Regions from separate parts of the Rhodococcus aerolatus genome, predicted to be linked through region 1. Evidence: predicted binding sites of a transcription regulator. Region 1 holds the regulator's gene; the other holds the start of a gene.
What was found. Region 1 encodes LexA, which represses DNA repair genes until DNA is damaged. Its sites were predicted from a motif close to CGAACANNTGTTCG; they were not measured.

Region 2: a site for LexA is predicted at 4,464-4,477, ahead of ACYVOF_RS13015 (CoA transferase subunit A). Genes of this name have one in related genera too.

The regions. Positions count from the first base shown of each region.
Region 1 covers NZ_BAAGQZ010000052.1:52,025-59,667, reverse strand. Annotated here, with positions in the region: gene ACYVOF_RS19200 (FAD-binding oxidoreductase) at 1-134, opposite strand, end outside; gene ACYVOF_RS19195 (FAD-linked oxidase C-terminal domain-containing protein) at 134-1,639, opposite strand; gene dapF (diaminopimelate epimerase) at 1,782-2,630, shown strand; gene hflX (GTPase HflX) at 2,716-4,251, shown strand; gene ACYVOF_RS19180 (hypothetical protein) at 4,293-5,048, shown strand; gene ACYVOF_RS19175 (hypothetical protein) at 5,162-5,350, shown strand; gene lexA (transcriptional repressor LexA) at 5,376-6,134, opposite strand; gene ACYVOF_RS19165 (LysM peptidoglycan-binding domain-containing protein) at 6,370-6,876, shown strand; gene nrdR (transcriptional regulator NrdR) at 7,155-7,619, shown strand.
Region 2 covers NZ_BAAGQZ010000034.1:5,810-13,452, forward strand. Annotated here, with positions in the region: gene ACYVOF_RS12985 (dihydropteroate synthase) at 1-811, opposite strand, end outside; gene ACYVOF_RS12990 (dihydrofolate reductase family protein) at 808-1,536, opposite strand; gene aroQ (type II 3-dehydroquinate dehydratase) at 1,553-2,002, opposite strand; gene ACYVOF_RS13000 (DedA family protein) at 2,092-2,742, shown strand; gene ACYVOF_RS13005 (hypothetical protein) at 2,747-2,929, shown strand; gene ACYVOF_RS13010 (CoA transferase subunit B) at 3,056-3,682, opposite strand; gene ACYVOF_RS13015 (CoA transferase subunit A) at 3,679-4,428, opposite strand; gene pcaH (protocatechuate 3,4-dioxygenase subunit beta) at 4,586-5,302, shown strand; gene pcaG (protocatechuate 3,4-dioxygenase subunit alpha) at 5,295-5,858, shown strand; gene ACYVOF_RS13030 (lyase family protein) at 5,855-7,021, shown strand; gene ACYVOF_RS13035 (acetyl-CoA C-acetyltransferase) at 7,018-7,643, shown strand, end outside.

The DNA.
Region 1 (7,643 bases):
GCCGCGCGGAGCACCGCGCCGACCTCCTCGGCGCTGCCCGGGTGCACGGTGGTGCCACCGTCGTCGGTGCGCAGGTGGTCCTCGCCCACGACCCCGGCGAGGTGGGCGGTGAGGGTGTCGGTGGGGGCGCTCATCAGAAGCTGTCCGCCAGCCCGGCCTGCACCAGCGGGTGGGCCTCCTTCTTGCGCCCCGGCACCTCGCCGCACAGCCGCGGGGTGGGGAAGACCTTGCCGGGGTTGGACAGGCCCGCCGGGTCGAACGCGCAGCGCACCCGCTGCATGGTGTCGAGGTCGTCCGCGGTGAACATCTTGGGCATGTGCTTGGCCTTGTCCGAGCCCACCCCGTGCTCGCCGGTGATGGAGCCGCCGTGGCCCAGGCACAGGTCGAGGATGCCGCCGGATACCTCCTCGGCCCGCTCGGCCTCGCCCGGGTTGCCGTCGTCGAAGAGCACCAGCGGGTGCAGGTTGCCGTCGCCGGCGTGGAAGACGTTGGCCACCCGGACGCCGGCCTCGGCGGCGAGGTCGGCCATGTCGCTGAGCACCTCGGCCAGCTTCGTCCGGGGGATGACGCCGTCCTGGACGATGTAGTCGGGGCTGATTCGCCCGACGGCGGCGAACGCGGACTTGCGGCCCCGCCAGATGAGGGCGCGCTCGGTGTCGTCGGCGGCGACTCGGATCTCGAAGGAGCCGTTGTCGCGGCAGAGCTGCTGGACCTGGGCGAAGGTCTGCTCCACCTCGGCCTCGGGCCCGTCGAGCTCGACGATGAGCACCGCGCCCGCGCCGTCGGGGTAGCCGCAGTGCGTCGCGGCCTCGGCGGCCTCGATGGCGAGGGCGTCCATCAGCTCGATCGCGGCGGGCACCACGCCCGCGGAGATGATGGCGGAGACGGCGGCCCCGGCCGCGTCGGTCGAGCCGAAGCCGGCGAGGAGCGTCTGCACGGCCTGCGGCTTGCGCAGCAGCCGGACGACCACCTTGGTGGTGATGCCGAGCGTGCCCTCGCTGCCGACGAAGGCCCCGAGCAGGTCGTAGCCCGGGGTGTCGCGGCTGCGGCCGCCGAAGGTGACGAGCTCCCCGTCGGGGGTGACGACCTCGACGCCGAGCACGTGGTTGGTGGTGAAGCCGTACTTCAGGCAGTGCGCCCCGCCGGAGTTCTCGGCGACGTTGCCGCCCACCGAGCACACCTGCTGGCTCGACGGGTCGGGCGCGAAGTACCAGCCCTGGGGCGTGGTGGCCTTGGTGACGTCGAGGTTGATGACGCCCGGCTCGACCACGGCGAGCTCGTTCTCGACGTCGATCTCGAGGATGCGGCGCAGCTGGGAGGTGACGATGAGGACGCCGTCGGCGTGCGGCAGCGCCCCACCGGAGAGCCCCGTGCCGGAGCCGCGGGCGACGAACGGCACGCCGGCGGCGTGGCACACCCGCACGCAGTGCTGCACCTGCTCGGTGCTCTGCGGCAGCACCACGACGGCGGGGGTGACCCGGAAGTGGGCCAGCCCGTCGCACTCGTAGGTGCGCAGCCGGGTGGGGTCGGTGATGACCGCCTTCTCCGGGAGCTGCTCGCGGAAGCGGGCGGCGAGCGCGGCCGGGTCGGCCGGGGCCGCGGTGGTCTCGCTCGGGCTGGTCAGGACTGCACTGTCCATTGTGGTCTCCGGGTCGGTGCGGCCGGCAGGGCGGTCGGACGTGGAGCGAATTCCACATCTCGAAACATCAAGTCTGTCCGGCGGAAACGGTACTCGGTCTGCTGTGAGCGGGACAACACGGACACCCGCTTATCCTGGGAGTGTGGACTTCCTGAAGGCGCACGGCACGCAGAACGACTTCGTGGTGCTGCCCGACCCGGACGGGGAGCTCGACCTGACGCCCGCGCGGGTGGCCGCGCTGTGCGACCGGCGGGGCGGGATCGGGGCCGACGGGGTGCTGCGCGTGGTCCGCGGCGGGGCGCTGGGCGAGCCGCTGCCCGACGGCGTCGCCGAGGACGGCTGGTTCATGGACTACCGCAACGCGGACGGGTCCGTGGCCGAGATGTGCGGCAACGGGGTGCGGGTGTTCGCCCACCTCGTGCTCGCCCTGGGCCTCGGCACGGACACCGCGTTCGTCGTCGGCTCGCGGGCCGGGGCGCGGCCCGTCGTGGTGCACCGCCACGACGGCTCCACCGCGGACGTCTCCGTCGACATGGGGCCGGCCCGCTCGGGCGGGCGCGCGAGCGTCGACCTCGCAGGCCGGTCGTGGTCGGGGGAGGTGCTCGACCTGGGCAACCCCCACCTGGCGGTGGTGGACGCCTCGCTCGAGGCGGACCTCGCCGGCCTCGACCTGACCGGGCACCCGGTGCTCGACCCGGCGGTGTTCCCCCGCGGCGCCAACGTCGAGCTGGTGACCCCGCTCGTGGCCGGGGCGGTGACGGTGCGGGTGCACGAGCGCGGTGTGGGCGAGACCAGGTCCTGCGGCACGGGCACGGTCGCCGCGGTCGTGGCGGCGCTGCACGCGGCGGGGGAGTCGACCGGGTCGGTGGCGGTGCGCACCCCCGGGGGGTCGCTGCAGGTGGCCGTGGACGAGCGCACCACCGTGCTGCGGGGCCCGGCCACGGTCGTCGCGCGCGGCCGGCTCGACCCGGTGTGGTGGTCCTCGCACTGACCCGGGGCGCGCCCGGGCCCGCGCGGCTCGGCCCTGGGAGAAACCCGCTGCGCACCGGGGGTGGCCCGTGGGACCATGGGGGCACATGAACAACGCCACCAGTGCCCCCGCGCCCGACGACCGCGACGCCGCCCTCGCCCCGAGCGAGCCCGCCGGCCCCGACGTGGTCGACCTCGACACCGCCGACGTGCCCGAGCTGCGCCCCGTGCGCGACCGGCGCGGGGCGGACCCCACCACCGGTGAGCTGCAGCTCGACGAGCGGTCGTCGCTGCGCCGCGTCGGCGGGCTGTCCACCGAGCTCACCGACGTCACCGAGGTCGAGTACCGCCAGCTGCGCCTCGAGCGCGTCGTGCTGGTCGGCGTCTGGACCGAGGGCACCGCCGAGCAGGCCGACGCCCGGCTCGTCGAGCTGGCCGCCCTGGCCGAGACGGCGGGCTCGGAGGTGCTCGAGGGCCTCGTGCAGCGCCGCGCCACCCCGGACCCGGCCACCTACATCGGCTCCGGCAAGGCCCAGGAGCTGCGCGAGGTGGTGCTGGCCACCGGCGCGGACACCGTGATCTGCGACGGCGAGCTGACCCCGGCCCAGCTGACGGCGCTGGAGAAGGTCGTCAAGGTCAAGGTCATCGACCGGACCGCGCTGATCCTGGACATCTTCGCCCAGCACGCCACGTCCCGGGAGGGCAAGGCGCAGGTCGCGCTGGCTCAGATGGAGTACATGCTGCCGCGGCTGCGCGGCTGGGGTGAGTCGATGTCCCGGCAGGCCGGTGGTGCCGGAGGTGGCGCCGGCGGCGGGGTGGGCACCCGCGGCCCGGGTGAGACCAAGATCGAGACCGACCGGCGCCGCATCCGCGACCGCATGGCCAAGCTGCGTCGCGAGATCCGCGCGATGAAGCAGGCCCGCGAGACCAAGCGCGACAGCCGCCGCCGCAACGAGGTGCCGGGTGCGGCCATCGTCGGCTACACCAACGCGGGCAAGTCGAGCCTGCTCAACGCGCTCACCGACGCGGGGGTGCTGGTGCAGGACGCGCTGTTCGCCACCCTCGACCCGACGACGCGGCGCGCCCAGCTGCCCGACGGCCGCGAGTACGTGCTCACCGACACCGTCGGGTTCGTCCGGCACCTGCCGACCCAGCTGGTCGAGGCGTTCCGCTCGACGCTGGAGGAGGTGGCCGGGGCCGACCTGCTGGTCCACGTGGTCGACGGCTCCGACGCGCTCCCCCTCGACCAGGTCTCGGCCGTGCGCCGGGTGCTGGTCGAGGTGGCCGAGGAGCGGGGGACCGAGCTGCCCCGCGAGCTCGTCGTGGTGAACAAGGTCGACGCGGCCGACCCGGTGGTGCTGGCCCAGCTGGCCGGGGTGCTGCCGGACGCGCTGTTCGTCTCCGCCCACTCCGGCGAGGGCGTCGACCGGTTGCGCGACACCCTGGCCGAGCTGCTGCCCCACCCCGCCCACGAGGTGCGGGTGCTGCTGCCCTACACCCGGGGCGACCTGGTGGCCCGGGTGCACCAGGAGGGTGAGGTGCTCGCCGAGGTCCACACCGCGGACGGCACCGAGCTGCACGCCAAGGTCCGCGGCGGGCTGGGCCACGTGCTGGCCGGCTTCGCCGTCGACCCGGTCCGCTGAGGCCGCTCCTCCCGCGGCTCGGCGGCGGCCTCGCCACCGTCGTGCTGCTGCTCGCCGGCGCGGGAGCCGCGTCGGCCGCGCCGGGGCCCGTACCGGCCCCGCAGGTGCGGTGCACCCCGGACGACCCCCGGCTCACCGAGCTCTCCGGGATGGTCGCCCGGGACGGGGACGTCCTGGCGGTCGGGGACGGCGGCGCGGCGCCGCAGGTGGTGCACCTCGACGCCGGGTGCGCCGCGACGGGGACGACCACGGCCGACGTCGACCCCTACGACGTGGAGGACCTCGCCGCCGGCCCGGACGGGACGCTGTGGCTCGCCGACACCGGCGACAACCGCCGCGCCCGCGACACGGTGGCCCTGCTCGTGCTGGACAGTGCGGCGGTGGGCGAGACCGGGGTCGTGCTGCACCGGCTCACCTACCCCGACGGGCCGCACGACGCGGAGGCCCTGCTCGTCGGCCGGGACGGGGTGCCGCTGGTGGTCACCAAGGAGATCGGTGGCGCCGCCGGGGTCTACGCCGCCACCGGTCCGCTCGCCACCCCCGGCCCGACCCCGCTGGCGCGCGTGGGCACCGTGACGCTCGGGCCCACGAGCACGCCGGGTGGGCCGCTCGGGTCGTTCGGCTCGGTGCTGGTCACCGGGGGCGCGGTCTCGCCGGACGGCACCGCGCTGGCGCTGCGCACCTACACCGACGCCTGGGTCTACGACGCGCCCGACGGCGACCTGCTGGCCGCGCTGGCCCGGACCCCGCTGCAGGTCCCCCTGCCGACGAGCCGCAGGGGGAGGCGGTCGCGCTGACCGCGGACGGCACCCTGCTCTCGGCGGGGGAGCAGGCCGGGGGGTCGGCCGAGCCCCCGGTGCGGGAGGTGCCCGGCGTGGTGGCCGCGCTGCGGGGCGGAGCTGCGGGTCCCGTGCCGTCCCCGCCGGCCTCGCCGTCCCCGGGCCCGGCCGCGGTGGTGCCGTCCCGCCCGGGCACAGCGGCGGCCTCGCCCGAGGGCGCCGCCGGCGGGGCGTCGAGCCGGGTCGTGGTCGGGGTGGCGGCCGCCGTGGTCCTCGCCGCGGCGGGGCTGGCGCTGGCGGTCCGCCGCTCCCGGCGGTAGCCCGCAGCGCCTTCCCGCCGCGGGCCTACAGCCGCCGCATCACGGTGACGACCTTGCCGAGGACGGTGGCCTCGTCGCCGTCGATCGGCTCGAACGCGGGGTTGTGCGGGAGCAGCCAGACGTGGCCGTCGCGGCGTCGGAACGTCTTCACGGTGGCCTCGCCGTCGATCATGGCCGCGACGACGTCGCCGTTGTCGGCCACCGGCTGCTGGCGCACCACGACCCAGTCGCCGTCGCAGATGGCGGCGTCGACCATCGACTCCCCGACCACGCGGAGCAGGAACAGCGAGCCGTCGCCGACCAGCTCGCGGGGCAGCGGGAAGACCTCCTCGACGGCCTGCTCGGCCAGGATCGGCCCGCCGGCGGCGATGCGGCCGAGGACGGGGACGAAGGTCGGGGTCGGCAGCTCGGGACCGGCCTGGGCGACTGCGGCGAGCTGGTCGGCGTCGCGGTCCTCGCGGGCGGCGGGGGCCTCGCCGGGCATGCGGACGTCGACGGCGCGGGGCCGGTTCGGGTCGCGCCGCAGGTAGCCCTTGCGCTCGAGCGCCTTGAGCTGGTGGGCGACCGAGGACGTGGAGGTGAGGCCGACGGCGTCGCCGATCTCGCGCACGCTCGGCGGGTAGCCGCGGTCCTCCACGGCCTCCCGGATCACCTCGAGCACGCGGCGCTGGCGGGGGGTGAGCCCGTCGGCGGCGGGGACGGCCTCGTCGGTGGTGCCCGTCGCCGGGCCCGCGGCCCGCCCGCCGGTCGAGCCCCGTCGCCCGCTCGTCTCGCCACTGCTCATCGTGGTCGTCCTCCCTCTCGTCTGCCGCCTCGCCCCGCCCGCGCCGGGCGTGCCTGCGGTGACGCCGACGGTATCGCCGCGGAGGTCACGGTTCAAACATGTGTTCGACCGACACGCCGGTTGCCGTCGAGATTGTCGGGGCGTCCTGGTAGACATCGCTCAGTTGTTCGATCGAACGGGTGTTCGAGGTCGGCGGGAGCCGGTCCGCGGCCCGTACCGGAGCAGGAGGTCCGCCATGAGCACCACCACCACCAGGCCCGTCGTCACCGGTCCCGCCCCCGCCGGGGCCCTCCCCGGCTCCGCCGCGCGCTCGGGCGGCGTCCCCCGCACCCCGGTGCGGCCGGCCCGGTCCCGGGACACCACGCGCCCGGGTGGCCGGCTCACCGCGTACGGCCCGGTCACCACCACCGCGCGCCCCGCCCGCCCGGCGGCCGCGCCGACGGCGGCCCAGGTGCGCACCCGGGTCGGCACCGCCCTGTCCGTCCTCGCCCTGCTGGCCGCCCTGGTCGTCGTCGGGGTCTCCCAGCTGCTCGCCCCGGGCACCCCGGGGGTGCCCACGTCGACGGCCGTGGTCCAGGTGCAGCCCGGTGACACCCTGAGCGCCATCGCGGGCCGCGCGGCGCCCGACGCCCCGCGCCAGGCGGTCGTCGACCGGATCGTCGAGCTCAACGGGCTCGGCTCCCCGGCGGTCCGCGCCGGGCAGACGATCACGGTGCCCGCGGCCGCCGCGGTGGTGCGCTGACGCGACACGCCGGGTGACGCCGCCGACACGCCTGAGGGCGTGCTCGTTCACGCGGGAGGGGCGTTCCTGCTTGCCCCACAGCTGGTGCCGGGATTACTCTCCACCACAACATCTAGTACTTACACGGATGTAGTTAGTCCACAGGTTGGGGTGGGTTGTCCACCGCCGGCCCCCAGGCTGTGCACCGGTCCGTCCACAGGGCCGGGGGTCGGGGAGCGGGCACGGCACCCGTCCCACCACGGTCCTCGACGCCACCGGCCGGGGGAGGGAGCAGCACCGTGCACTGCCCGTTCTGCCGCCACTCCGACTCCCGGGTGGTCGACTCCCGCGAGGCCGACGAGGGCCAGGCGATCCGCCGCCGGCGGTCCTGCCCGTCGTGCGGCAAGCGGTTCACCACCGTCGAGACCGCGGTGCTCTCGGTGGCCAAGCGCAGCGGGGTGACCGAGCCGTTCAGCCGGGAGAAGGTGGTCCGGGGCGTGCGGCGCGCGTGCCAGGGCCGTCCCGTCGACGACGACCAGCTCGACCAGCTCGCCCAGCAGGTCGAGGAGCAGGTGCGGGCCGCCGGGTCGGCCGAGGTCGGCAGCCAGGACGTCGGCCTGGCCATCCTCGGGCCGCTCCGCGAGCTCGACGAGGTCGCCTACCTCCGGTTCGCCTCGGTCTACCGCGCCTTCACCTCCGCGGAGGACTTCGAGAAGGAGATCCGGTCGCTGCGCGCGGCCGACCCCGCCCCACCGACCGCCTGAGCAGCACCGCCCGCACGCCCCAGC
Region 2 (7,643 bases), on a different contig from region 1:
CGGCGAGCACCGCGAAGAAGCCCTCGGCGGTGCGGGTCTCGTCCTCGAAGTAGTCCAGCCCGCTGGGCAGGGCGTGGCACACGGGCAGGCCGAGGCGACGCAGCCGGAAGCTGCCCAGCAGCACCGCGGCCTGGTGGCGCACCCGCTCCCGCGAGCCGGCCAGCCGCCGGAACCCGAAACCGACCCCGGGGTCCAGGCAGATCCCTGCCGTCACCCCGAGCTCGCGGGCCCGGGCGACGCGGCGGGCGAACTGCTCGGCCATGGCCGGGTAGGGGTCGGACTCGACGGGCACGTCGGAGAGCTCGCGGGGGTTCTCCCCCAGCACGTGGCACAGCACCAGCGCCGCGTCGTGCTCGGCGGCGAGGGTGAACATCGCGTCGTCGTCGGCCGAGCCGGTCAGGTTCACCACCCGGGCCCCGGCGGCGAGCACGGCCGAGACCACCTGCGGGTCGTAGCTCTCCACCGACGTCGCCACGCCCGCCTCGGCCAGGCCCGCCACCACCGGCACCAACGCACGCACCTGGTCATCCGGCCCGACCCGCGCCGAGCCCGCCACCACCGACTCGGCCCCGACGTCGACGAACGCGGCGCCCTGCGCGGCCAGCACCGTCCCCCGCCGCACCGCCTGCGCCGTGGAGGGGGACACGCTCTCCCGGTACCAGGAGTCCTGGGACAGGTTGATGACGCCCATGAGTGCGGGCGCGGCGTCGGTGTCGAGCTCGACGTCGCCCACCCGGAACGGGGCGACGGGGTGGTCGAGGTCCTCGGCGTGCTCCGCCGCGAGCGCGGCCAGCTCGCGCAGCGAGATCACGAGCGCGCGGGCCGGGTGTAGCGGGCCATGAGGAAGCTCTCGGCGGTGAGCAGGTGGGCGAGCTCGAAGCGGGCGACCGCCTCGAGACCGTGCGTGCGCGGGGTCTGCGCGGTGCCGGCGAACATGGGCGAGACGGTGATGTCGGCCTCGTCGAGCAGGTCGGCGGCGACGACGGCCTCGAGCAGCGACGGCCCGCCCTCGCAGACGATGCGCCGCAGCCCGGCGTCGGTCAGGGCGCCGAGCAGCGAGGCCGGCTCGAGGTCGGGCAGCACCACGACGGTGGTGTGCTCGCGCGCCGTGGCCAGCGCGGTGGCGTCGGCCGTGGTCGTGGTGAGCACCAGCGGCGGCTGGTCGGACCCGGCCCACACCGGCAGCTCCCACGGCAGGTCGAGCGAGCCCGACACCACGGCGAGGCGCGGCGCGGCCGCCTGCCCCCCCGCGCGGCGCCGGTCGGCGTCGGCCTCGTCGGCGACCATCGGCCCGTACTGCTCCGCGCGCAGCGTCCCCGCCCCGACGAGCACGGCGTCGGCGAGGCGGCGCACCGCGTCGAACACGTCGCGGTCGACCGAGGAGGAGATGGAGTCGCTGAGGCCGTCCGGGCCGGCGGCGGCCCCGTCGAGCGTGGTCACCATCATCGCCCGCACCCACCGGCCCTCGTCCGGCCACGGGTAGGCGTCGAGCACGTCGTCCGGGGAGAGGGAGCGGGCGGGCGTCGGGAAGACCATGTCCACGCCCGCGAACCTACTGCGTGGCCGTCACCAGGCCCCGGAGCGCCAGCGCGTAGCCCTGCACGCCGAACCCGACGACCACCCCCACCGCCACGGCCGACAGGTAGGAGTGGTGCCGGAACTCTTCGCGGGCGTGCACGTTCGAGACGTGCACCTCGACGGTGGGCACCTGCGCCCCGGCGATCGCGTCGCGCAGGCCGATCGAGGTGTGGGTGTAGGACCCGGCGTTGAGCACGACGCCGAGCAGCTCGCCCGAGGCCACCCGTCGGCCCGCCTCGTGGAGCCAGTCGATGAGCTCGCCCTCGTGGTTGGACTGCCGGCACTCCACCGCCACGCCGAGCTCGGCCCCGGTGCGCTCGCACAGCGCCTCGACGTCCGCCAGCGTCGCCGTGCCGTAGACCTCGGGCTGGCGGGTGCCCAGCAGGTTCAGGTTCGGGCCGTTGAGCACGAGCACCGCGCTCATCGCGCACCTCCGTCGTCGCGTCCGATTCGTGGCCCATCCCACCAGACGACCGGGCGGACCGTCCCCCTCCCGTCGGTAGGCTGGTTTACGTGCTCTTGACCCAGGCTGCCGACACCGCCGGGCTGACGGGACTCACCGGGTTCGTCGCCGACCTCATGACCACCCTCGGCGAGGTCGGCGTCGGGGCGCTGACCCTCGCGGAGACCGTGTTCCCGCCCATCCCCAGCGAGGTGGTCCTGCCGCTGGCGGGGTACCTCTCGGCGCGCGGCGACCTCTCGCTCGTCGGCGTCCTCGTGCTGGCCACGGTCGGCTCGGTGCTCGGCGCGCTCGGCCTCTACTGGGCAGGGGCCGCGCTGGGCTACGAACGGGCGACCCGGCTGTTGGCGCGGCTGCCGCTGCTCGACCGGGAGGACGTCGACGCCGCGGCGGACTGGTTCCACCGGCACGGGCCGTCGGCGGTGCTCATCGGCCGCCTGGTGCCGGGGGTGCGCAGCCTGGTCTCGCTGCCCGCCGGGGCTGAGCGGATGCCCGTGCTGCGGTTCACCCTGCTGACCACGCTGGGCAGCCTGGCCTGGAACGCCCTGCTGGTGCTGGCGGGCGCCGCGCTGGGCACCCAGTACGAGCTCGTGGAGCGCTACGCCGGCTGGCTGAACACCGCCGTCTACGCCGCGGCCGGGGCGTTCGTGGTCTGGCTGGTGGTGCGCCGGGTGCGCAAGGCGCGCGCGGCACGGGTTGGATGAGCCCATGAGCACCGCTGACGAGAGCACCGACCGGCCCACCGAGCCCAGCGAGGAGCAGGTCGCCCACCGCGCCGAGCAGCTGCTGCCCGAGGAGCAGGTGGCCGGCAGCGACGACCCGCAGGCGCAGGCCGAGGCCCTGCTCGAGGAGTCCGAGGAGCGCGTCGCCTACGAGTCCGGCGACGAGTAGCGCGCCCGACCTCCCCGCGTTTCGCCCACTCAGCGCGCCCCAGGACGCCCGCAGACCGCGCTGAGTGCGCGGAGCGCGGGACGGCGGGGCCGGGGAGCGCGCGATGTGGGCTAATCGCGAGGTCGCTCAGTGCAGCGTGGCGCCGGTCTTCTCGCGGACCTCGTCCTCGCTGACGCCGGGAGCGCACTCGACGAGGGTGAGCCCGTCGGGGGTCACGTCGATGACGGCGAGGTCGGTGATGATCCGGTCGACGCAGCCCTGCCCGGTCAGCGGCAGGGTGCACACCTCGAGGACCTTGGGCTCCCCGTCGCGCGAGGTGTGGTCCATCATCACGATGACCTTCTCCGCACCGTGCACGAGGTCCATCGCCCCGCCCATCCCCTTGACCATCTTGCCGGGGATCATCCAGTTGGCCAGGTCGCCGGTGGCGCTGACCTGCATGGCCCCGAGCACCGCGACGTCGACGTGCCCGCCGCGGATCATCCCGAAGCTGGCCGAGGACCCGAAGAAGCTGGCCCCGTCGCGGGTGGTGATGGTCTCCTTCCCCGCGTTGATGAGGTCGCCGTCGACGTCCTCGTCGTAGGGGTACGGCCCCACGCCGAGCACGCCGTTCTCCGAGTGCAGCACCACGGTGACGTCGTCCGGGATGTGACCGGGCACCAGGGTCGGCATGCCGATGCCCAGGTTGACGTACTGCCCGTCGTGCAGCTCGGCGGCCACCCGGGCCGCGAGGTCGTCCCTGCTCAGGCTCATCGGGGGGTCACCGTCCGCTTCTCGACGCGCTTGGGGGCGTCCGGCACGTGCACCACGCGCTGGACCATGATCCCGGGGGTGTGCACCTGGGCCGGGTCGAGCTCGCCGGGCTCGACGAGCTCGTCGACCTGGGCGATCGTGACCCGGCCCGCGGAGGCGCAGTCCGGGTTGAAGTTCTGCGAGCTGAGCCGGTAGACGAGGTTGCCGTGCCGGTCGCCCTTCCACGCGCGCACGAAGGCGAAGTCGGTGGTGATGGCCTCCTCCAGGACGTAGCGCCGGTCGCCGAACACCCGCACCTCCTTGGGCGGGCTGGCCACCGCGATGCCCCCGTTGCCGTCGTAGCGCCAAGGCAGACCGCCCTCGGCGACCTGGGTGCCCACCCCGGCCGGGGTGTAGAACGCGGGGATGCCGGCGCCCCCGGCGCGCAGCCGCTCGGCCAGCGTGCCCTGGGGGGTCAGCTCGACCTCCATCTCGCCGCCGAGGTAGCGCCGGGCGAACTCCTTGTTCTCACCGACGTAGGAGCCGATCGTGCGCCGGATGCGACCGGCCGCGAGCAGGATGCCCAGCGCCAGTCCGTCGACGCCGCAGTTGTTGCTCACCGTCTCCAGGTCGGTCGCGCCGTGGGCGTGCAGCGCCTCGATGAGCGCCTCCGGCACCCCGCAGAGCCCGAACCCGCCGACCGCGATCGACGCCCCGTCGGCGACGTCCGCCACCGCCTCGGCCGCCGATGCGACCACCTTGTCCATCATGGTCGGCACTGTAACCCGCGTCGCACGCCCTGAGAACATGCGTGCGCACTGCGCACACGACGTCTTGCCCGGGGCCGCACCGCCGCCTAGTCTCGTTCGCACTGCGTCCGCGCGTGCGCACACCGCACGAACCCCCGACTGAGCCGAGGTCACCGTGCTCCACCTGCCCCCCAGCTACCCGGCCGCGGTGGACACCCACGCGCCGCTCGACTCCCCCGAGTACGGCTCCACGAAGCTCCGCCACCCGAGCGAGGAGCTCGTGGTCACCCCGCAGCGGCTCACCGAGCTGACCGGCCCGGTGTTCGGCCACGACCGGGTGCGCGAGGGCGACGACGACCTCACCCTGGCCCTCGGCGGGGAGGCGCAGGGCCAGCGCATCATCGTCACCGGCCGCGTCCTGGACTCCGACGGCCGCGCCGTGCCCGACACCCTGGTGGAGATCTGGCAGGCCAACGCGGCCGGGCGCTACCGGCACGCCCGCGACTCCTGGCCCGCCCCGCTGGACCCCCACTTCACCGGCCTGGGCCGCGTGGTGACCGACGCGCAGGGCTGGTACCGCTTCACCACCATCAAGCCCGGCGCCTACCCTTGGGGCAACCACGCCAACGCCTGGCGGCCCGCGCACATCCACCTCTCGCTGTTCGGCCGCGCCTTCACCCAGCGGCTCGTCACCCAGATGTACTTCCCCGACGACCCGCTGTTCCCCCAGGACCCCATCTACAACGCGGTGCCGGAGAACGCGCGCCACCGCCTCGTCAGCGCCTACGACCACACCGTGACGCAGGAGAGCTGGGCGCTGGGCTTCCGCTTCGACGTGGTGCTGCGCGGCACCGGCGCCAGCATCTTCGAGGGCGAGGGCGAGCATGCCTGAGCTGACGCCCTCGCAGACCGTCGGACCGTACCTCCACATCGGACTTTCTTGGGACGACGGCGCGGTCGTGGTCCCCGCCGACGCCCCCGGTGCGCTCGAGCTGGCCGTCACCGTGCTCGACGGCGCGGGTGACCCGGTGCCCGATGCGATGGTGGAGACCTGGCAGGCCGACGCCGCCGGGCGCTTCGACCACCCCGACGACCCCCGCGGGGCCGCCGACCCCACCCCGCCCGGTTTCCGCGGCTTCGGCCGCGGGGAGGCCGACGCGACGGGCACCGTGCGCCTGACCACGGTCAAGCCCGGCCCGCTGCCGGCGGAGGAGGGCCGCACCGAGGCCCCGCACGTCGATGTCTCCGTCTTCGCCCGCGGCCTGCTCGACCGCGTCGTCACCCGGCTCTACTTCCCCGACGAGGCCGACGCCAACGCCACCGACCCGCTGCTGGCCTCACTGCCCGCCGACCGCCGCGACCGCCTCGTGGCCACCGCCACCGAGCGCGGGTACGCGCTCACCGTGGCGCTGCAGGGCGCGGCCCAGACCCCGTTCCTGGCCGTGTGAGGGGCGCGCTGCTCGACCCCGTGCTGGGCGGCGCCGAGCTCGGCGCCGCCCTGGGGGACGACGCCTGGGTGAGGGCGCTGCTCGACGTCGAGGCCGCGCTGAGCCGGGCCGCGGCCCGCCACGGCCTCGTCGACCCCGACCACGCCGCCGCGGTCACCGCCACCGCGGCCACGATGGAGGTCGACGTGCCCGCGCTGGGGCGGGCCGCGGCCGCGGCGGGCAACCCGGTGCTCGAGGTGGTGCGGCTGCTGCGCGCCGCGGCCCCCGTCCCCGCCGGGGCCGTGCACCCGGGCGCGACCAGCCAGGACGTGGTCGACACCGCTCTGGTGCTGCTGGTGCGCCGCGCCGCCCCGCTGGTGCTCGCCGACCTCGCCGCCGCCGCCGACGCGGCCGCCGACCTGGCCCGGGACCACCGCGACACCGCCTGCGCCGCACGGACGCTGGGGCAGCAGGCGGTGCCCACCACGGTCGGCGCGCTGGCCGCGGGCTGGTGCACCGGGCTCGACGCGGCCCTGGCCGGGCTGCTGGCCGCCGTGGCGGCCCTGCCCGTCTCCCTCGGCGGGGCCGCAGGCACCCTGGCCGCGCTGCACCCGCACGGGTTCGCCGTGGCCGACGCGCTGGCCGACGAGCTGGGCCTGCCGCGGCAGGCGGTGCCCTGGCACACCGAGCGCCACCGCGTCGTCGCCCTGGCCACCGCGCTGGGGGCCGTGGCCGCGGCGGTGTCCAAGCCCGCCACCGACGTGGTGTGGCTCGCCGGCACCGAGGTGGGCGAGGTGGCCGAGGCGCACCCGGGTGCCTCGTCGGCCATGGCGCACAAGGCCAACCCCGTCGCCGCCGTCACCGCCCGTGCGGCATCCCGCCGCTGCCCCGGGCTGGTCGCCACCGTGCTGGCCAACGCCGACCACGAGCTGGCCCGCGCCACCGGCGGCTGGCACGCCGAGTGGGAGACGGTGACCGACCTGCTCCGCCTCGCCGGCGGGGCCGCCCACCAGCTGCGCACCAGCCTGACCGGGCTGCGCGTGAACCCCGAGCGGTGCGCGGCCAACCTCGCCCTCACCGGCACCCCCGCCCTGAGCGACACCCCGCCCGACACCGGGCACGCCGGGGAGATCGTCGACCGCACCCTGGACGCCCGACCCACCCACCGACTGGAGACACCGTGACCGACGCCGTCATCTGCGAGCCGCTGCGCACCCCCGTCGGGGGGTTCGGCGGCCAGTTCCGCGACGTGCCGGTGCAGGCCCTCGCCGCCACCGTCATCCGGGAGCTGGTGGCGCGCACCGGCATCACCGGCGACGACGTGGACGACGTCATCCTCGGCCAGGCCGGTCCCAACGGCGAGGCCCCCGCGCTGGGGCGGGTCGCCGCGCTCGACGCCGGCCTGGAGATCGGCACCCCCGGCCAGCAGGTGGACCGCCGGTGCGGCTCCGGGCTGCAGGCCGTGCTCAACGCGTGCATGCAGGTGCAGACCGGGGCCAGCGAGCTCGTGCTGGCCGGCGGTGCGGAGTCGATGAGCCAGGCCGAGTACTACACCAGCAAGATCCGCTGGGGCGTGCGCGGACCCGACGCGGGCCTGGTCGACCGGCTCGGCCGCGGCCGGGTCACGGCGGGCGGCGAGCACTTCCCCGTCCCCGGCGGGATGATCGAGACGGCGGAGAACCTGCGCCGCGAGCACGGCATCAGCCGCGAGGACCAGGACGCGCTCGCCCTGGCCTCGCACCGCAAGGCCGCGGCCGCGCGGGACGCCGGACGCTTCACCGACGAGCTCGTCCCGGTGCCCGTCCC